2 regions of the Pseudoalteromonas sp. 2CM41L genome follow, and region 1 is predicted to be linked to the other one. Evidence: riboswitches for the same ligand, from Rfam matches in the RefSeq annotation. Region 1 holds a riboswitch; the other holds the start of a gene.
The links. Region 1 has a riboswitch for lysine ahead of dapA (4-hydroxy-tetrahydrodipicolinate synthase). Riboswitches for the same ligand answer to the same signal wherever they lie in the genome.
Positions count from the first base shown of each region.

Region 2: another riboswitch for lysine. It lies ahead of lysC (lysine-sensitive aspartokinase 3); the one in region 1 lies ahead of dapA (4-hydroxy-tetrahydrodipicolinate synthase).

Region 1 is NZ_JALNTN010000009.1:81,877-92,738, reverse strand. It holds gene MTF64_RS12110 (SAM-dependent methyltransferase) at 1-180, opposite strand, end outside; gene MTF64_RS12105 (bifunctional GNAT family N-acetyltransferase/hotdog fold thioesterase) at 612-1,505, shown strand; gene MTF64_RS12100 (phospholipase A) at 1,578-2,612, opposite strand; gene MTF64_RS12095 (succinylglutamate desuccinylase/aspartoacylase family protein) at 2,822-3,943, opposite strand; gene MTF64_RS12090 (PLP-dependent decarboxylase) at 3,949-5,154, opposite strand; gene MTF64_RS12085 (2,3,4,5-tetrahydropyridine-2,6-dicarboxylate N-succinyltransferase) at 5,154-5,894, opposite strand; gene dapA (4-hydroxy-tetrahydrodipicolinate synthase) at 5,910-6,794, opposite strand; lysine riboswitch at 6,923-7,119, opposite strand; gene MTF64_RS12075 (DNA-3-methyladenine glycosylase I) at 7,314-8,018, shown strand; gene MTF64_RS12070 (protein adenylyltransferase SelO family protein) at 8,021-9,427, shown strand; gene MTF64_RS12065 (OmpA family protein) at 9,763-10,821, shown strand.
Region 2 is NZ_JALNTN010000003.1:126,161-137,022, reverse strand. It holds gene sbcB (exodeoxyribonuclease I) at 1-235, shown strand, start outside; gene MTF64_RS05470 (NAD(P)-dependent oxidoreductase) at 1,011-1,892, opposite strand; gene MTF64_RS05465 (glutathione peroxidase) at 2,009-2,560, shown strand; gene MTF64_RS05460 (2-hydroxyacid dehydrogenase) at 2,863-3,843, shown strand; gene MTF64_RS05455 (sodium-dependent transporter) at 3,910-5,232, opposite strand; gene MTF64_RS05450 (4'-phosphopantetheinyl transferase superfamily protein) at 5,371-6,114, shown strand; gene lysC (lysine-sensitive aspartokinase 3) at 6,133-7,518, opposite strand; lysine riboswitch at 7,595-7,767, opposite strand; gene MTF64_RS05440 (hypothetical protein) at 8,058-9,329, shown strand; gene MTF64_RS05435 (hypothetical protein) at 9,333-9,881, shown strand; gene MTF64_RS05430 (ATPase) at 9,878-10,862, shown strand, end outside.

The sequences.
Region 1 (10,862 bases):
AAGCTCTATCACCGATTGCAATGTATCGTTAATTAGCAGCCAGCGAAGCTGCCCGGATTGGCGAACCTGTATGTGATCGCCTGCATATTTATGCCAGTAAACTAGTTGCCCAATATCTTGGCTGTGACTAATAAAGTGGCTACTCACTACACCCGTTAAAGGGTTTATAAAATCGCTCATAACATTAAGGGCCTGTTGACCTTTCAGGATTAAAGTTTGTTCAATCTAGGGGCGATTTAATCGCGGCGCGAGATTTGTAACCTGGTGGGCTAGGTAACTGCTCCTGCGTTACTCTACTGGCTTACACCCATGTAGGCAACAAAGAGTAAATTTCCCCTAGGCAGAACTCTTCGCTCAGTGCATGTTCAATCTCTAAAGGCCCAGCATAAACTAGCTGATGCTATGGGTAAAACAGTTATTTTTTCGCTTGCTTACCAAAGTCGTATTGGCAGTGTTTAAAAGATGGAGTATGGTATTTGCCATAATAATTCCAACCAACTTAATCTTTAATTTTCTAATGTAAAAACCAATGTGCAGGTTAAAGAGTTATTCAGTTGGATTACATGCCGTAGCCTTTATTTTTTATTTACGGCAAAACAACAGGAGTATATATGTTTCAAGTAACTACACCGCAGAGCAGCGAAGACTGGCAAGCGTACTATCAATTACGTTGGGAAGTACTACGTGCGCCTTGGAATGAGCCTCGTGGCTCTGAACAAGATGATATGGAACAAGACTCAGAGCATCGCTTTATTAAAAATAACAACGGTGATGTGCTTGGTGTGGCCCGTTTACACTTTAACAACCATGAACAAGCGCAAGTACGTTACATGGCCGTAGCCGAAGGCAACCGTAACCAGCATATTGGTAGCCGTTTATTACACGAGCTTGAAAAAATAGCATGGACGCAAAATGCAGGCGAATTAGTGTTATTTGCTCGCGAGCGTGCGCTTGAGTTTTATAAGCGCCACGGCTATGAGCTAAAAGAAAAAGCCCACTTAGCGTACGGCGATGTTCAACATTTCAAAATGATTAAACAAAAGCCTAGTGAGCCGGGTTGGTTTCGCCACCCTGATTGGACGCAAGTACTGCAAAATATTTGGCGTGAATCAATCCCAATTAGTGATGCAATGGGTATAAAAGTAGAAAGCTACACAGATTGGCAGTTTACAACGCGTGCTGATTTAGACGCTAACTTAAACCTACACAACACCATGTTTGCAGGCTCTATATACAGCTTAGCAACCTTAACCGGTTGGGGCGCAACGTACTTAGCGCTTAAAGAGGCAGGGCTTGAGGGCAATATTGTATTAGCCGATGCCACTATAAAATACTTAAAACCACTTAATACCGACCCACGCGGTTGTGTTGATGTGCAAACCTGTAAAGGTAAGCTCAGTGAGCTGGAAACAACAGGCAAAGCAAGCTACGTAGTACCTGTTACTATATTTGATGGCAGCGATGTTGTTGCAGAGTTTGAAGGGGTGTTTGCCGTTAAAAAATAACGAGTAACGCTTTAATAAAAAAGCCAAGCACTTTATAAAAGGGCTTGGCTTTTTTTATGGTGTATTAATAAATTATAGTAAATCGGTAAGTAATATACCTACACCAATACGCTCTACATCAGCGTTATAATCAATTAGGCTCTCACCGTAACCGTTAAAGTATTGCGCGTAGCCACGTAAACGACCCCAAAGCGGGAATGACCAATCTAGTTGAAGTGCACCACGGTTATCTGAATTTAAATTGTTACGAGTCATAAAGCTAAACTCGTGATCGTGATAACGATACGCCCCGCCAAATTCAAAGTAACCCATGTATTTGTAAATATCTGGATTGTCGTCGCCATCGGCTTCTAATATATTGTCTTTTTCATCCTCGGCAATGCGATACCAAGGTTTAAAGCTAAATACAAAACCGCTCTTTTCCCATATAAAATCGGCGTAAATTCGGTTCCATGAACGAGAGTTTGGCTGGCTGCGGCCATTAGATTGGTGCGAAATACCCAGCGCTATGGCCATTTCGTCGCCCCAAAGTACGTTTTCTTGGTCTAGGTAGTTTACCCAAAATATTTCTGGTTCGTAGTTGGTTTCACGAAACGGAGAAGAAATCTCTGAGTTATAAATTTGCCAATACGACTGCAAGGTAAAGCCAAAAAATATGGCTTGGTCGTCATCTGCAAAATCATCATACAGTGGCACTTTAATAGAAAGCTGGTATTTAGCCTCTAGGTTATCAAGGGGTTCGCCATTTTCTTCATCTGTTAGCTCGTCAAAGCCATCAAAGGGGCGATCGTTAGGGTGCGAGACATACGATAAAGGTAAAATGTAGTTACGTTTATGCGGCGTAATTACGTTACGATTTTTTTTGCTTACCTCTTCGCGAGCCTTACGTTTATCAAGTGCGGTAAGTTGTTTGTTTTCTTCAAGGGCGGAGCATTTTGTGCGCAGCTCGTCTAAGGTTTGCTTACCATCGCCACCAATTACTTCATTTAAAATACATTGCTTAACTAGCTCTATGTCGTTGTCTTGTTCATTTTTTTTAACCTCTTGTTGGGCAAAAGAGGGTGTGCTTAGTAAAGCCGTAACTGCAATCCAATAACGCCAGCTCATTGTTTATTCCTTTGAGAGTAAGGTAGATTTATAAATTATAACGTGTTTTTACATTTGTAACGGTGAACTTTCACTGAATTTACACTTATTTGATTACCTTACGTTTACACCGTTATCACAGATCAAAAAAAGCGGCATATAGCCGCTTATATTGTAAGTTAGTTAACTTACTCTCACGCAATGAGAAGGGGGAGTTATAGCGCGGTGCGTTATAACTCAAATACGTTAGTAAAAAACTTATAAAGTTCAGTGCCTTGGTTTACGCTTGCTGAGGCAAAATGCAAAATAGCAATTGCATCGCAATCAAGGCTTAATGTTTGTAGGGGTTGCTCAGTTAAATAGCGCTCCATGCGTAATATATAGGCTATTGGCTCACCTGCCTTTATGTGTGCGCCTAATGGGGCAACATATTCAACCATGCCGCCAATCGGCGCATAATAAGCAAAGTAGTCATCTAAATGGCACGCATAACGCGTCATCTGCTTAGGTTGATGTGCTGCATCTACCAATACATTTTTATGGTTCAAATAGCTTAAAATGCTGTTTGCATCATCAAAGGCGGCTGCTAAATCTATTTTTTCTTGGCTGCCTAGCTCTACTGTAAAGGCCTCAACCTGTACATTAAAGTTCCTGCCTTGCGCACTAAGTGCATCACTTAGATGCCACCATGGGCAAAAGCTAGCTTCATCCATTGCGCCATCAAAGTCGCTTGGAATTAGCAGTACGTGTTCAATATTAAAATAACGTGCGCTGTCGCTGGCATACGTTGGACAGTACAGATGCTTACTTGAAATAGGCCCCGTATGTAAGTCGAGCACGATATCGGCTTGATGCGCAAGCTTTTGCAGGTTAAGCGCAATGCGTTTACCGGTATTGAGCAAGTAAGCTGGGCCGTTAAGTTTGGCATCTATTTCATCAAGCAGGGCTTTTTTAAAATTACTTTTTAAAGCTGCATCGTCGTACTGGCTATGCTCGTGTGCAAACTGGGTAACTAAATCACTATTGTAGTGATACATACGGTTCCAGTTAGTGCCAGTAATAGGGTCGAATCGGCCAAGGGTAAATTCCCCTGATTTTTGATTACAACCTATAGGGTTAGCATAAGGTACTAAGGTAATGTCGCCTTTTAAATTGAGCTGTTTTAACTGCTCTAGCAGCTGAAAAATAACCGCGTTACCTTGTACCTCGGCGCCATGCATATTGGCTTGAATATACACGCTTGGCCCGCTGCCATCGCCTTTTAAGCGATACACCGGAATAGTTAGGGGTAAGCCGTTTGCTACTTCCCCTACTACAATGTTTTCTTGGCTAATGGGTGTTGTTATGCTCATGTTTATTACCTTAAGTAGTGACTGGCATCTTCTGCTTGGCGCACACAGGTGAGCTCGCCATTTTGTAACACGTATTCTGCAGCTAGTTCATGGCATAAAAAATAGGGCATGCTTTCGGTAAAACCATAGGCGCCACATTGGCTAAACACTAGCCAGTCTTGCTCGTTTAAATCGCTTGGTAGGCTATGCTCGCCTAAGCAATCAAGGGCAGTACATAATGGGCCATATAAGCTCATTGCTTGTTCTGGCGCTGTTGATTCGCGCAGTAACGCCGCAGGAAAATCTTGACTTGTAACAGCTGGGCGCAATAAGTGGTTAATACCACCGGTTAAAATAACTTGCTGTTGCCCGTAGTTTTGTTTGCACTCAACGACGGGGTTAGCGTAATGACCGCATTCGCCTACAGCGTAACGGCCAAGCTCCATCCAAAGCTCGTCTACACCCGCATCTTTTTTAATTTTTGCCAGCGCGGTGATTAATCCATCCCACTCAAGTGTTGCATCGTTTGATGTGTAAGGAATACCTAAACCGCCGCCTAAGTCTAAAATTTTCAGGTTTATATTTAAGTTATTAGCCAAGGTGGTAAGCGGTGCAATCATTTGCGACCACAGCTCGCTTAGCTTTTGTGTGCTAAGCATGTTGCCCCACTGAAAAATATGTAGGCCATCAAAATTAAGTGCTGGGTAATCGCCAGTATTGAGTGCTTGCCATTCATCGCAACCAAGCCCAAACGGAGTAAGGCTGTCACCCCCTAATGGGTTTTTTTCACCTTCTGGCCAGCGTAATTGCACACGCAGTAATACTTGCAGCTGCGTATTTTGCAGCTGCGCTTGCTGGTTTAACCAACGTACTTGATTGAGGCTTTCGGCAACAAAAATACGCACGCCGCGCTCAATAAAGTGTTTAATTTGTTTAGGGCTCTTTGCAGGCCCTGTGTTGAGCACGCGCTGTGAACTAATACCTTGTGCAAGGACTTGTTCAAGCTCACCTTTACTTGCTACGTCAAAGTTAAATCCGGCGCTGTCTAGGCATTGAATAACCTTAGAAAGCGGATTGGCTTTTACCGCATACCAAAGCTTTACATCGGTTTGCGCAACTAAACGGGTAAGGTGTGCGTTTAGTTTGTCTAAGTCGTAAACAAAAAAAGGTGTATCAAGTTGCTGAGTAAGTGTATTCACGGCGGCCTTGATAGGCGTGCTCAAAAAGCTCATTATCGTAAAACCTCTTCTAGCAATAACGATGCATCGCTTTGCTCGTCGCGGTATTTAACAATGAGTGCACACGACATGCTTAAGCCTTGCTCACGAGCCCATTCGTTAGACGCAGGGCGAGAGCCTGGTATTACAATAGCGTACTCTGGAATTGGCTCGCCTTTATCTAGCTGGCGCTCGTTAACACAGTCGTAAACCGGAATAGTGGCAGATAAACGCACACCTGGGGCAAGTACAGCGCCTTTTTTAACCACTACGCCTTCAACAATAACACAACCTGCGCCAATAAACGCATCGTCTTCAACCACGACTGGGCTTGCCCCAATTGGCTCAAGTACACCACCAAGTTGAACAGCTGCGCTTAAATGTACATTTTTACCAACTTGTGCACATGAACCCACTAATGCGTGGCTATCAACCATAGTACCTTCGTCGATGTATGCGCCAATATTTACGTACGCTGGTGGCATAATAATAGTGCCTTTAGCTACGTAGGCACCGCGGCGAACACTGGTGCCACCTGGTACCATACGCACGCCATCGTCAGTGCTAAATTCTTGCGGTGCAAGGTTGTGCTTATCAACAAACCCGCCTGCAAACTCGGTGTTAGTGCCATTTTTAAAGGCTTCTAAAATGCCTTGTTTTACTTCTACGTTAGCTTCCCATTGGCCGCTTTCGTTTTGTGATGCTGCGCGTACTGCGCCCGATTCTAAATTATTTAGTAGTTCTAACCAGCTCATTATAAAAACCTGTGTTTAATGCCAAGATAAAATGGTGTCGTTTGCAGTGGTAATGCAATCGGTTTGCGTTAACTCAAGATGCGTTAAAGGTGGACGCAGCAGTGGGCTATTTAAACGCCCTTGCTGGTGCATTAGCACTTTAACGGGAATAGGGTTTGCTACAGCAAATAGGCTATTGATAGCCCGAGTCCACTGAGCAAATAAATTGGGGTGTTGACCGCTTAGGCTGCGCTTTACAAATTCGTGTGTTTGCAAAGGCCATGCATTGGCCGCAACCGAAACTAAGCCTTTTGCACCTGCTTGGGCAAAGTAGGGCATAAGTGCATCGTCGCCACTGTATAGCGCTAAATTAGGCGCGGCTTGTCGGTATGCTTCAAATTGGGTGATGTTGCCACTGGCTTCTTTTAAAGCCCACAGTTTTGGGTGCGCTTTTAAGTTTTCAATGGTTTCGATAGGAATGCTTACACCGCTGCGCCCAGGTACGTTGTACAACATACACGGATGCGCGCTTTCGTTTAATAAGCTTTCGTACCAATGTGTTTGACCTACAGCCCCTGGTTTTGCATAAAGAGGCGAGCCTAATAAGTAGCTGTGAATAGGTAATTGGTTACAGTAGCTAACCCATTCTTTTTGTTGGGCCAAGTTACTACCACCAACAGCAACCATAAGCGGTACACTGGGTTTTAATTGGCACACGTGCTCAACAATGCCTTGCTGCTCTTTAAGCGTAAGGGCTAAGCCTTCACCTGTGCTACCGAGCAGTAAAATACCGTTGCGTGCCGCTTCTTGTTCGCTAACAAGTGTTGTGAGCGTGTCGTAGTCAACATTACCTTGTTGATCAAACGGCGTAACAAGCGCTGTCCACAGTGCGTAGTCGTCTAAATTGAAGTTGTGAATCATCTCTTACGAACCTATAAGGTGTTCGAGATATTAAGGAGGCTGTATGATGTGAGCCGCATTAACGTCGTTCGAACAGTATTCGAAGAGCGAATGGGCTTAAAATAATAGGGCGCACGGCCTTATTATTTAAGACCAGAAGCTCTCCACCAAACTAATAAGCTGCTCTAAAACAGCTATTGGTGACAGTCGCTAGGATTCAACCTAGTCGCCCGAAGTAATTGCTTCGCAAAAGCGTTTACCTCTCGGCGGTATTCCCCTCACATATGCTCACTGGAGTTTGCGCTCCTAACATACGCTACCTGAATAACGCACCTCTTCTAGCCCTTTGTATTTTGTTTAACCGCAAAAGGTTTAACAAAATACAATTTAAATAGGGTAATTGCGGCGATTAAAACATTTTAGCCGTCTAGGTGTCAAGTTGCAGGATACAGATTAGTTCATCGAAAATGTGGGTGGTTACGTATTAGCTGCTTTTCTCGTAAACTAACCCTATGAGCAGTGATGAGGTATTTAATAAGTATGGAAAAATTTAGCGATATTTATCAGCGAGCAGTAGAGCGAAAAGGTTCTGAAAAAATGCTTAAGTTATTACTAGCAAAACCCTTATCTAAAAAAGCATTAAGCGCATTAAGTGACGACGACTGGCTTGAAGAGTTTACCCGTAAAGTATTTCAAAGCGGGTTTTACTGGTCGGTAATAAACAGTAAATGGCCAGGTTTTAGAGAGGTTTTTTGGCAGTTTAGTGTTGATAAATTACTTATGATGCCGCCCGATATGCTCGAGCAAAAAGCAACTGATGAGCGTATTATTCGTAATTATAAAAAGGTAAAAACAATTCCTGAAAATGCCTACATGATCCACGAAATAGCTCAGGAACATGGCAGTTTTAGCAAGTTTGTAGCTAACTGGCCAAGCGATGACATTATTGGTTTATGGACATATTTAAAAAAACACGGCGCCCGTTTGGGTGGAAATACTGGCCCGTATGCCTTGAGAGCGCTTGGTAAAGATACTTTTTTACTTTCGCGAGATGTGGAAAGTTACCTAAGAGCGCACAAAATTATAGATGGCGGTCTGCAAACTAAAAAATCGCTCACTGCCGCACAGGCATTTTTTAACGAAATGCAAAAGCAAAGTGGTTTGAGCCTGCAAGAACTTAGCTTAATTGTGGCTTACGGCGTGGGCGACAATCGCGTAGGCATAAGCCAACAAACAGAGGATTAACCATGAAACTAGTGCCAAGATACACAGACATAGCAGATAACTTTGCAATAGAGGATCAACCTTCAAGCGTTGCTGCCCCGCAATTACTTTTGTGGAACGAAGTCTTAGCACAGCAGTTTAATATAGATGTTGAGCCAGCGCTGCGCGCCAGTACTTTTGCTGGTAACGAGCCACAACCGGTAAGTGCTGTAGCGCTTGGCTATTCTGGGCATCAGTTTGGGCACTTTTCGCCGCGCTTGGGTGATGGGCGAGCGCACTTACTGGGTGCTATCAGCGATGATAAAAATCAGCTGTGGGATATTCAGTTAAAAGGCTCAGGCGCCACGCCTTTTTCAAGAGGAGGCGATGGACGATGCGCATTAGGCCCCGCTATTCGCGAGTATATTATGAGCGAGGCTATGCACAGCTTAGGGATAAAAACCACGCGGTGTTTGGCTGTTGTCGGCACAGGCGAAGCTGTTTATCGTAATCCGCCGCAACCTGGCGCAATTGTTACTCGCTTAGCAAGTAGCCATATTCGCGTTGGCTCGTTTCAGTATTTAGCAACTCAAGGTGATGTAGAGGGATTAAAAAAATTAGCTGATGTAGCCATTGAACGCCATTACCCAAGTATTCAATCAACTGCGGCTCAGCGCTATTTAGACTTTTTAGCAGCCGTTATAAATAGTCAGCTAGCGCTGGTTATTAGCTGGATGCGAGTGGGCTTTATTCATGGCGTTATGAATACTGATAATACCTTGATAAGCGGCGAAACTATCGACTACGGCCCGTGTGCAATGATGAATACCTTTGATTTTGATACCGTGTTTAGCTCAATTGATAAGCAAGGTCGCTATGCCTATGGTAATCAGCCAAATATTGTAAGTTGGAACTGCGCGCGTTTAGCCGAGAGCCTAATCCCGCTAATAGATGAAGATGACGAACAAGCTGTAAGTTTAATGACGCCGCTAATTAATCAGTTTTCTACGTTATTTAACGAGCAATATAATCAAATGTGGGCACAAAAATTAGGCTTAGCAGGTTATAACGAAGACGATGTAGAGCTTGTAAGTAAGTTATTATTGTTATTTCAAGAGCATAAGCTCGATTACACCAACACCTTTGATGCCCTAACCGAGTCACTAAAGGGTGGCAAAGTGCCAGATAAATTAACGCAATGGGCCCAGTTATGGCAAAAAAGATGTGATGAAAACAGCTATAACCTTATGAGAGCGGCTAACCCAAGGGTTATACCGCGTAATCACATCGTCGAAGAAATCCTCGCGCAATATAATCAACACGGCGAGAGTGAGCTGCTAAGCGACTTCTTAGCGGTGATGAGTAACCCATATGATAAAACAGCTAACTTAGCCCGCTTTCAAGAGACAGGTAAAGATGACAAGGGCTATCAAACTTTTTGCGGTACTTAAGTATTGTAATTAATTGTAAGTTACTGATTATAAATAGTCATTTTTAAATGGTTCAGTGTCCAATGATTGAGCAGTTATATACTCGGTGGTATTGTTCGCATTCATAAAAAGTAACTATTTGTAAATTACCATAATTTATTAATTGCCGATTAGGTAAAAATTTTCACTTAACCTACAATTGGTGGTTGGAATGTCTGTATATCGTTGAAAAAATTTATAATCTTTATTTTTTCGTTAAGTATCGATTAACAAAAGCTCAGGTAGTGTGTACAAAACTGGTTGAGCTAGCATTGATTAGCTACAATTTTCTAAGTTGTTAAAATGGGAAGAAAACAATGAAATTAAAATCACTTACAATTGCAATTGCGTTAGCTGCAACTAGCGCGTCTACATTCGCTGCCGATAAAGAAGAAGGCCTTTACCTTGGTGTTTTCGGTGACTACTATGATGCGTCATGGAAAAACATGCGCGCACAAACTGGCCTTGATGTAAACGAGTCAACTGGTTGGGGTGTAGAAGCAGGTTACCGTTTCAGCGATTACTGGAGCGCACGCCTTGAGTATGCAGATATGGACTTTAACGCGTTCGATAAAGTAGCGGGTAATCGTAATAATATCGACGGCGAGCGTTACGGTATTGATGCGCTTTACCACCTTGACGGCGGCCCTTTCTACGGTCTATTCGGTATTAAAGAAATGGACGTAGTAGATGACAACACATTCTTAAACGCAGGTGTTGGTTACCAACACTTTATTACTGATGGCTTTTTCGTAAACGCTGAAACTGCGGTATACCAAGGTCTTGATAAAGGTTACACAGATGTAGGTGCTAAAATTGGTATTAACTACTTATTTGGCCAAAACTCTATGCCTGCACAGCCTGTAGAACCAGCGCCTACAGCAGTAGTAGAAGTACCTGTAGAACCTAAAGACAGCGACAACGACAACATCCTAGATAAAGATGATAAATGTCCTAACACGCCAATGACAGACGCTGTTGATGGCGATGGCTGTACTTTATACGAAGACCGTGAAGTAACAACAAGCTTATTAGTTACTTTCCCACATGATTCTGCACAAGTTGGTCAACGTTACTTTGACGACATTGCATCAGTATCTGAGTTCTTAAAAGAGCACGAAGATACAACTGTACTACTTGAAGGCCACGCGTCAGCGGTAGGTAACGCAAACTACAACAAGATGCTTTCTAAAAAGCGTGCTGATGATGTAGCACAAGAGCTAATTAAAGATGGCATTGCTGAAGATCGCATTACAACTGTTGGTCTAGGTGAAGAACGTCTTAAAAACACAGCTAACACGAAAGAAGCTCACGCTGAAAACCGTCGTGTAGAAGCACATGTAAAATCTATTGAACGTGTAAAAGTTAAGCGTTAATAGTTACTTACTTTATTTTAAAAACCCAGCTTAGTGCTGGG
Region 2 (10,862 bases), on a different contig from region 1:
CAATACATTACTGTTTAGATACCGCGCGCGAAACTGGCCTGAAACGCTCAACCAGCAAGAGCTTGACCAATGGCGTCAGTATTGCCAAAACAAGTTAATGCACGGAGAAGATCAACCCTCAATTAGCGCACAAGATTTTATGATCACCCTTGAAAACTTGGCCCATGAGCACGACGACAGCGAAAAAAACCTGACCATCTTAAAGGCTTTGTATAACTACGCGCAAAGCATGTAATTAGTTTAAGTTTGTGTAGAACACTTTTAAAACGCGACACTTTAGCAATAAAGTGTCGCGTTTTTTGTTTTATATAACTTTACTACTACAATCAAAGCCAAAATTTTTTCACAAAGAGAAGCGAATGAGAAGTAAATGAGAAAACATAAAGGCCAACAACAATCTTTTTAGAACTATCACTGCCTCTAAAAGCGAAGCGCCTCTTATCCTCTTTGTGAATAAATCACTTTACGGGCTTTGCCCATCACGCCAGCAAGCTGCGCGTCTACAAGTAAAACCCATATGTACACCAGCGCAGTAGACGTAGAACTTGCTCACGTGAAAAGCGCAGCTTTTTAAATAAAAAATAATCCACAAAGAGAAGCGAATGAGGAAAAAATGAGAAAACATAAAGACCAACAACAATCTTTTTAGATCTATCTATTCCTCTAAAGCGCAGCGCCTCTTACTCTCTTTGTGAATAAATCACTTTACGGGCTTTGCCCATCACGTAAGCAAGCTTCGCGTCTACAAGTAAAACCCATATGTACACCAGCGCAGTAGACGTAGAACTTGCTCACGTGAAAAGCGCAGCTTTTAATTACATAAATAAAACACTACTCACAAAGAGAAGCGAATGAGAAGTAAATGAGAAAACATAAAAACATAAACCTTTTTAGAGCTATCTCTTCCTCTAAAAGCGCAGCGCCTCTTATCCTCTTTGTGAATAAATCACTTTACGGGCTTTGCCCATCACGCAAGCTTGGCGTCTACATTGATATACTCAATGTAAACGTTATTTTTTATGTAGTGCTTCAATGCGTGCTAGTAAGCTTGATGTATCGTATCGGCCGCCACCAAGCGCTTGTACGTCGGCGTAATATTGATCAACCGTTGCGGTCATCGGTAACGTAGCGCCGTTGTTTTTAGCTTCATCAAGCGCGATGCCTAAATCTTTGCGCATCCAATCTACGGCAAAACCAAACTCGTACTCACCTGCCCACATTGTTTTGTAGCGGTTTTCCATTTGCCACGAACCCGCAGCCCCTTTTGAAATGGTTTCAATTACTTTTTCACCATCAAGCCCTGCTTGTTTGGCAAAGTGTAAGCCCTCTGCTAAGCCTTGCACTACGCCGGCAATACAAATTTGATTAACCATTTTACATAACTGCCCTGCGCCCACATCGCCTAATAACTGGCTAAAACGGCTATATGCTGCCATTACGGGTTGCACTTTAGTGAAAACAGCTTCGTTACCGCCTGCCATGACTGTAAGCACGCCGTTTTCAGCACCTGCTTGTCCGCCTGATACGGGCGCGTCTATAAAATCTATATTTTGCAGGGCTGCTTTTTCTGCTACTTCACGGGCTACTTCGGCCGATGTAGTAGTATGGTCAACCAAAATGCTATTAACGGCCATCCCCGCTAAAACACCATTTTCACCATAAACAACCGCACGTAAGTCATCATCATTACCTACACACATAAATACAATATCAGCATTATTTGCAGCTTCTCGCGGCGTGGTAGCAAAGCTTCCTGCATACTCATCTACCCAGCTTTGCGCCTTTGCCTGAGTGCGGTTATATACACACACATTAAAGCCCGCTTTTGCTAAATGCCCTGCCATTGGGTAACCCATTACCCCTAAACCTATAAATGCAACATTGATTGACATAAAAGTGCCTTATTTTCCTGCTAACTTAGAAACTATGCCCGATTATGTCAATCGGCTGCTTAAAAAGCGAATTAAGTCTTTATAAATTTCCAACGTAAGGAAATAAGTAGGTAACCATGGATAGTATTTATCAATTTAGTGCCCCTTTGTACAACAGCGAAAGCTTTGCGCTTAGCCAGCTAAAAGGCAAAACAGTACTTATTGTTAATACAGCAAGTAAATGTAATTTTTCGGTGCAATTAAGTTCGCTAGAAAAGCTCTATCAGGAATATAAAAATAGCGGTTTCACTATTTTAGCGTTTCCGTGTCATCAATTTGGCCAAAACGAGCCGCTTGATAACCTCGCGATTAAAGACTTTTATCAAGGGCAATTTGACGTGTCGTTCAAAGTGTTTGGTAAGGTAATGGTAAATGGGCCCGAGGCGCATCCGCTGTTTAATTATTTAAAGTCGCATACCCGTGGTATTTCGCAAAACCGCGCAGTAAAGTGGAACTTCACCAAGTTTTTAATTAACCCACAAGGTCAGCTCGTTGCACGTTATGCGCCGCGCACCAAGCCCGAAACGCTTAAACAGGTCATTGAGGCAAATTTACCTAGCGCACTAAACGCTAATAATTTAAATAACGCAAAAATAATACCCAACTTTAATGCATTAAAAGGCGCTTAATTATTCTAAATCAATAAATGGGTGGTTACTCAAGCATGCTTTATTAAACTAGTTTAAGGTTACGTATAATACCAATCAGCAATAATACTTAATCATTTTTAGGGGCTAAACGTGTCGCTATCTGCGCTAAAAACTCTCATTTACGACTGCATGGATGCAGAAGGTAGAGCAATGCAGGAGCAATTGCCGAGAACAACTAAATAGCGAATTTTTTGCCTTACTATCAACGCGTTTTTACATCCTCAAAATAGATCACTTGATTATACGGATTGCTATAACAGCTAGGCTTTGGAGTAAATAACATGAACATTGCTTTTTTTAGTACGCAAAAATACGAGCAGCCTTTTTTTGAGCGCAGTATTAACAAGCACCCTCAAATAGAGATTTGTTACTTTGAGCAAGCACTGAACGAGCAAACAGCCCTGCTTGCTAAAGGGTTTGATGCTGTGTGTGTATTTGTAAACGACACAGTTAACGCCCTCGTTATTGAGCACCTTGCTGAGCAAGGAATTAATACTATTTTACTTCGCTGCGCAGGGTTTAATAATGTTGATTTAGTGGCTGCCAAAGCACACAACATTAAGGTATTACGAGTGCCCGCATACAGCCCAGAAGCCGTAGCTGAGCACTGTGTTGCACTTATGCTTACCCTTAGCCGTAAAACACATAAAGCCTATAACCGCGTACGCGAAGACAACTTTGATTTAAACGGTTTATTAGGCTTTAACTTACACGGCAAAACAGTTGGCATTATAGGCTGTGGTAAAATTGGCCTTGCCCTTTGTAATATTTTAAATGGCTTTGGCGCGCATGTTTTAGTGTGCGACCCTTTTGCAACATCTGGCAATTACACCATTACCGATTTAGATTCGCTGCTTACTCAAAGCGATATAATTTCATTGCACTGCCCACTGAATGAGCAAACACACCATTTAATAAACGACGATGCATTTAATAAAATGAAACCTGGGGTAATGCTAATTAACACTTCGCGCGGTGCGCTAGTTAATAGCAAAGCGTGTATAAATGCGCTTAAAACTAAAAAGCTAGGGTATTTAGGGCTTGATGTGTACGAGCAGGAGTCAGAGCTATTTTTTAAAAACCATAGCGACGAAATAAACCAAGACGATATATTCTCGCGCTTAGTTAGTTTTAAAAACGTATTAATAACTGGCCACCAAGGCTTTTTTACTCAAGAGGCCCTTAGCGAAATTGCCAATACCACCATACAAAACGCAATAGAAATTAATGAACAGAGACCTTTAACCAATGAGGTTTTATAAAGCCGCGGCCCATTAATTTGCTTTACCCGTTTTGCTATTTACATAACGGGTAAAGCTTAAAATACTTTAGCCAAACGCAACGTTTGCAAAAACAAGAGTCATTAATACTGGGCACACAAAACGAATGTATTGAGCAAACCAGTAATGCGTGCCGGTGCTGGCTTTATGAAGCTTATTACCGCGTTTCCACATCCAACCTGCGGTTATAAAATAAAATAGCCCCATAAGTGGTAGTTGGTACTGAGTAAATAGCATGATTACTAAACCAAATAGCCACTCAAAGTTTAATATTATTGCACTAGCGCATATTAACACCACTAGGCTAACGGCCCACGTTGCTTTAGTACGATCTACGCGGTGGTTTTCTACTAAAAACGCTACCGGTATTTCTGTGGTAGAAATAGTCGATGTAACCGATGCAATCGACATAAGTACAAAAAACAGTAACCCAATTAGTAAACCAATTTCGCCCATGGTACTAAAAAGCTCAGGCAAAATAGCAAATATAAGCTGCCCTTCACCTATAAGTTTTCCGCCGCTAAACACCTCTACCCCGTTATGCTGCGCTACATAAATTGCAGGCACTATCAGTAAACCTGCTAAAAATGCCACGCTGGTATCAAGTAGTGCAACGCTTGCAGTTAGTTTTGGCAGGTTTGCATCTGGCTGCAGGTACGAGCCATAAATCATCATGCAGCCAACCCCTAATGAAAGCGAGAAAAACGCCTGCCCCATTGCAGCAATAATTAAATTTGGGTCAAGCACTTGGCTAAAATTAGGAATTAAATAAGCAGCAAACCCTTCGCTGGCGCCTTCTAAACTGGCTATATAAAAAATTAAGCCTATTAGTAGCACCAATAACAATGGCATTAAACGGCGTGACCAGGTTTCAATCCCAGATTTAACCCCTTTTAAAATAATGCTGGCGGTTAAAATAAGCATAAGCGGCGTAAATATAAAATTACGCACCATAGAGTCGCTGTGTAAAAATTCGCTTGCGGCGGTAAAACCAAAAAATGTAGTAATAGGCTCTATCGCGTAAGAGAGCATCCACCCAGCTACAATAGAATAAAAGCTAAGCATAACCACAGCGCCCGCAAGGCCAATATATCCTGCGGCAGCCCCTACTTTTTTGTTGGTATTTTGCCACGCATTACCCAATGCTTTTACTGGGTTTGCTTGCGCTTGGTGGCCTAAATAAAGTTCGGTATAAAGCGCAGGTAGCGCAAGTAAAAATATAACTACAAAGTAAACCAATAAAAATGCACCGCCACCATGGTTGGCCGCCTGCGTAGGAAAACCCCAAATATTACCTAAACCCACTGCTGCGCCTGCAGCGGCTAAAACAAAACCAAAACGGCTTTGAAATCCATCACGCACTTGTGCCATACATCTACAAATTCTGTTATTCTTTGATTATTGTGAATTAAACCATATTTAATGCCAACTGAGTAATAAAATTGCTTTTGGCATAAATAAGCGCTGTTAACCGCTCATAATTACAGCACTCACTTATTTTAAGCGCGTATGACTAACCACTTTTTTAAAAACACCCTAAGTATTGCTCCCTCTTTTTATAGCGATTTACCCCCTAGCAACAATACTATTTTAGTGTTTAATGCCAACACACTTAATGTAGAACACCTTGATTTAACCCAATACCTAAGCCCATTTGAGCTAAGCGTTATAAATCGTCGTAAACGCATGCAAGCAAAGCAAGAATATGTAGCATCGCGTATATTACTAAAGCAACTTGCAAAGCATACTCAGCCCCAATACGCACACATACCGCTTAATAAAATGAGCACCCACTTTAATGAAGAATGCTCAAAACTACAGCTCCATATAAACCACACCGTTATTAATACCTGTATTTCGCACTCGCATGGCTTAGTTGGTGTAGCACTTAATGTTACTAAGGCGGAGTTTGGCTTTGATATTGAAAAAATAAACTTAAAACGCCCATTCGAAAAGCTCGCTAAGCATTTTTATCATAAGGCTGAAATTGCCTTAATTACCGCGCCTTTGGCTATAAAAGAGCAAGCCAACCGCTTTTTTAGAATTTGGACCTTAAAAGAGGCACTCGCTAAAGCAACTAGCCGCCCAATAGCGCAATTGCTTAGCCCAAATGTATTTGATGAATTTTCTTTGTTAAACCTAACAGCATCGAGTAACACCATAACGGTTGCCAATGAGGAGTTTGATATAAGCGTGGCGCATAAAAAAAGCACCGACTGGCGGTGCTTTATACTTAATAACTTAGATACTTAATAACTTGGCTTTAAAAGCTTAAGCAGCGCTTTCTAATAAGCGGCTGTGTATTGCTTGTACCACGGTATCTGACTCGCTTTGCTCTACTAAAAAGCATAAGTTGTGCTTGCTTGCACCATGACAAATTAATCGAATATTAAAGTCTTTTAATACGTTCATTAAGTTCATTTCGTGCTGGCGTAGCTGTATTTCAGACCCTATAAGCGCCACTAAGGTTAAGTTGTTTTCAACCGATACATGACAAAATTCGGCCAATTTATCTAAACACGCTTGCTCAAGCTCAGGTCGCGAGGCATTAGGCGCGTTATCTAGGGTTATGGCAACACTAATTTCTGAGGTAGTAACTAAATCTACCGATATATTAAATTCACTTAAAATAGTAAATACACGGGCCAAAAAGCCACTTGCTAATAACATTTCTGGGCTTTTAAGCGTTAGCAATATTTGGTTTTTACGCTGCGTAACGGCACGAATACCTGGCTGCTGCGATTTTTCACGCTCAATCCACGTTCCTCCGCGCTCTGGCTCGCGGCTAGAGCCTACAAATACATTAATATGGCTACGGCTTGCTGGTAAAATTGTCGCAGGGTGCAATACTTTTGCGCCAAATGTCGCCATTTCTGCGGCTTCATCAAAGCTTAAACGGGCAATTGGCGTTGCCTTAGCGCATAAACGCGGGTCGGTGCTAAAAATACCCACTACATCGGTCCAAATATGTACACTTTTGGCGTTAATAGCCTCTGCTAATAACGCCGCGCTGTAGTCAGAGCCACCACGACCAAGCGTTGTGGTTTGGCCAAATTCATCACTACCAATAAACCCTTGTGTAATTATTACTTGCTCATCTAATAACGGAATTAATAGGTCTTTAGCAGCTTGTGCAGTGGCCGCAACATCGGGCGTTGCTTTACCAAATTGGCTATCAGTTTTAAGCACTTTGCGTACATCAAACCTATCTGCATTTAAGCCTTTTAAGCGCAGCACTTGAGCAAATAAATAAGACGATAAACGCTCGCCAAAGCTAAGCAGCTCATCGTGTTGTTGATCAGTGGTGAGTGTTTCAAGGGCTAACGTTTGAAATGCTTTTAACGTCTCGTTAAAACCCACCGCTAAATCGGCATCAAGCGACAGCTCATCTAAAATAGCCTGTTGAATAGCCAATACGCCATCGATGTGTTCTTGGCGCTGCTCTTTACTAAGGTCGGGTTTGCACAGTGCAACTAAGTGGTTAGTTACGCCGGCACTGGCGCTCACAGCTACAATACGTACGCTTTTATCTGCAACAATAATTTCGCTGCAGCGACTCATCGCTTCAAAGTTTGCAACACTGGTTCCGCCAAATTTGGCAACGATGTAATCTGATTTTGCGCCTGATACTGTTTGTGGCACTGATTGGGTAGTCATTTCGTCTCCTTTCGCGGTATCCAAACCGCTAAAAAACAAGAAGAACTTGGCAAAGGAATGCAAATAAGATGTGTCCACTGCCAGAAGCTCTCCACCTAAGTTGGTGACAGTTTTGGGGATTCAGCCCCATAAACCGAAAAACATGGTTGACGTAACCTTGTTTTCCTCGGCGAGTACTTCCCTCTTTAATGGTTATGGGCGTTCGTCACCTACCATTAAATACCTAAGTATCGCACCTCTTCTGAATGTTGTATTAACCTGTGGCTAATAAAACAAAACCCCACTGTGTAGCGGGGCTTTGAAAGTTATCGTTTAGACGTCTAGCTGTCAAGGTGTTTTAGTTAATATAACGCGAATAATTTAGCCAAGGTTTACATTGCTGGCTACTTTTACAGCGCTTAATATAACTCGCCTGTACGCCAGCTAAAAAAATGTGTAAATTAAGCCAGTTAATAACGAGTACTTTTTATTATAAAAATATAAAAACTACGCTCTGCTTTAAGTGTAGTTAACTCATTACTAGGATGTATCACCGCATTATGATCCCAGCTAAAAAGCTGCTTAATACCCTTAGCGAACATTGGGGTGTTTTAGAGCTATTATTTAAACGTTTTAAAATGGCCGACTTTAGCCTCAAAGACGTGCAAAACGCCATTAAGCAAAAACAGCCCACATGGACAAACGAGCGCATTTACAAAGAAACAAATCGTTTGCTCAATCAAGATATACTTATTCCATTGGCTAAATCATCCCAGCTTGAAATAAACCGCGCCATTGCCGATTTTGCGACCTTTTTATTACAAGAAGAACACCTAGGTTTAGCACAAGAAATTAGCGTTTTGGTTGATGATTTAGCACGCCTAGGAAACCGATTAGATAATGCCGGCGAAATAGAAGACTTTGACGATTTACGCCGCTATAGCCGCATTATGGATGATCGGGTGCGTAAAATAATGAAGCTTTACGCGCACAACGAAAACGCTATTTTAAACATTGTTGAGCAAGCTAAATCTGATCACGCGGTGCAATCTTTGCAAAAGCGCTACAAAGCGGTAATAGAAGCCTTTGACGAATACATAGAGCCGATGCTTGAAATGGTCGATATTCGCGGTGACTTTCATGCCTGTTTTACACTTATTGAGCAACAAATAAGTAAGCAAATAGAGCACATTGAACGCTCAGGTAAAGCCTACAACGACAAACGTATGCTTGAGCAATTGCGTACTCGGATACTCGAAATGCATTTAGTTGGCCGAGAAAGCTTACGCAAAAGTGCCGATATGCTTATGCCACTGCGCGAAGAGCTACGCCGTAATAACCTAATTACCCGCCAGGCAGCAAAAGTGCTGGGCCTTGTGCGTAAAAATGGCGTAGACAACATGCTAAGCGCGGTACAACCAAACTTTGTAAGCGATGCGCAGCGTTATTCGCTTGGCCAGCAGCGTCATATAGTTGCCTATATGGCAAGCTTGGTAGAATTTGAACACGAAGAATACCAGCTCCCAGAGCAACAAGACGTGCCGGCATTTGTTACGCCAAACATTCCTGATTACCACGATGTTAAAACAAGCTTTGCAAAACGCTTTAATAAAAAACGTAAAAAGCCCCAGCCATTACTGCAATTTTTAGATGAAAGCTACCCAGAATTAGACGCCGACGAAATGCTATTTTTATATCAAAAACTAGTCAGCGACAGTGAAATTCACATTAGCCAAAGCGATGAAAAAACACGCGTAAAAATTGCCGGCCAACATTTTTCGTTATACCCATTTAATTCTGCGCCTCAGCCAGATACACAGGCAGACGAGTAACACATGACACATATAAACTTAGACGAGCTTACGCACCTACAAGCCATTAATAAAAAATTAGGTGCGGGTTACCATATTTGCGAACAAGACAACGTAATGTGGCAAGAGCTTGACCAGCACATAGAATCTTACAGCGCCTTATTTAACGCCCTTGGCCACGATTTAAAACACGACAGCCGCGGCTTTTACTACTTTGCCAGCGACGAAAGCACGCCAAACATGGGTAAAATATCCCGTGCTATTGCACTGACTATTTACATTTTAATTGAGCACTTTGCCAATACGGGTAAAGACCCAATGCGTGCCCTATTTGATGAAGTAAACGACTTAGAACTGATGCAAACCTTAGTGCAAATTAATAAACACTTGTTTGATCAACTTGAGATATTTTCGGGCTCAGATTTACGAAAAGACGTATACCTGCGCATGGTACGTTTAGGCCTTGCCCGCGAAGTCGAAGGCGGCTTTATGCTACAAGCGCCTATTCACCGCTATATTGATGCACTTATGGAAGTAAACGAAGAAACCTACATTACAGAGGACGAGCAATGAAAAACTTATACGGACTAAGTAAACTCGCCCTACTTAATACCGCAGGCTATGCAAAATGTGTTATTCCGCTTGATAAAAGCAGCTCTATTTGTGCACCTAACAATACCGGTAAAAGCTCGGTTATTAACGCCCTGCAATTTCCGCTAATAAATGATTTGCGCCTAACCGAATGGGACGGGCACGATTTAGATGAAACCCGTAAATTTTATTTTTCATCGGATCAGTCGTACATTTTGCTCGAAGCCAACCTCCCCCATGGCTCGGTGGTTATTGGTGTAGCAGGCCTTGGTAAAATAGCCGGTTACGCGCACCAGTACTTTTGTTATCAGGGCAAACTTGATTTAGCGCAGTACACGCAAGGTAATACCATTATTAAGTTTACCAAGCTGTTTAATCATTTAAAAACGCAAGGTTACAACCCTATAGAGCTTAAAGCACAAGAGCTAAACGCCCTGCTTACCGGCGGCGCAACCCCTTTTGACGGCGACATTAATTTAAAAATGATCCCGCTAAATAATGTGCAAGACTCCGCCATTTATAAAGAAATTTTTAGGCGTATTCTTAACTTACACAAATTAGGCGCAAGCGATGTTAAACGCTTTATGCTACGTGTGTTTGAACGCCATATGTCTAACTCTAAAGTGGACTTTTACGAAGTATGGCGTCGCTCGTTTGATAAAGTAAATCGGGCTAAACGCGAGTTAAAAGCGCTTGAATCAATGCAAGAGCCAATAACAGCGCTTGAATCAATGCTTGAAAACCAAACCGTGCTTAAAGGTAAGTTAGCAGCCTACGCGCCTAAAATTGATCAAGCATTAATAGACTTTGATACCTACCAAGAAGAGCAACTAAGCGAACTAGCCATTGCCCTTGAAGACATAGAGCACGAAAAACACGAGTTTGAGCAAAAACAAAGCTTATACGTACAGCAATCGCGCGATATAGAGCGCAGGCAAACCCAAATAGAGCAATGGTTTTTAG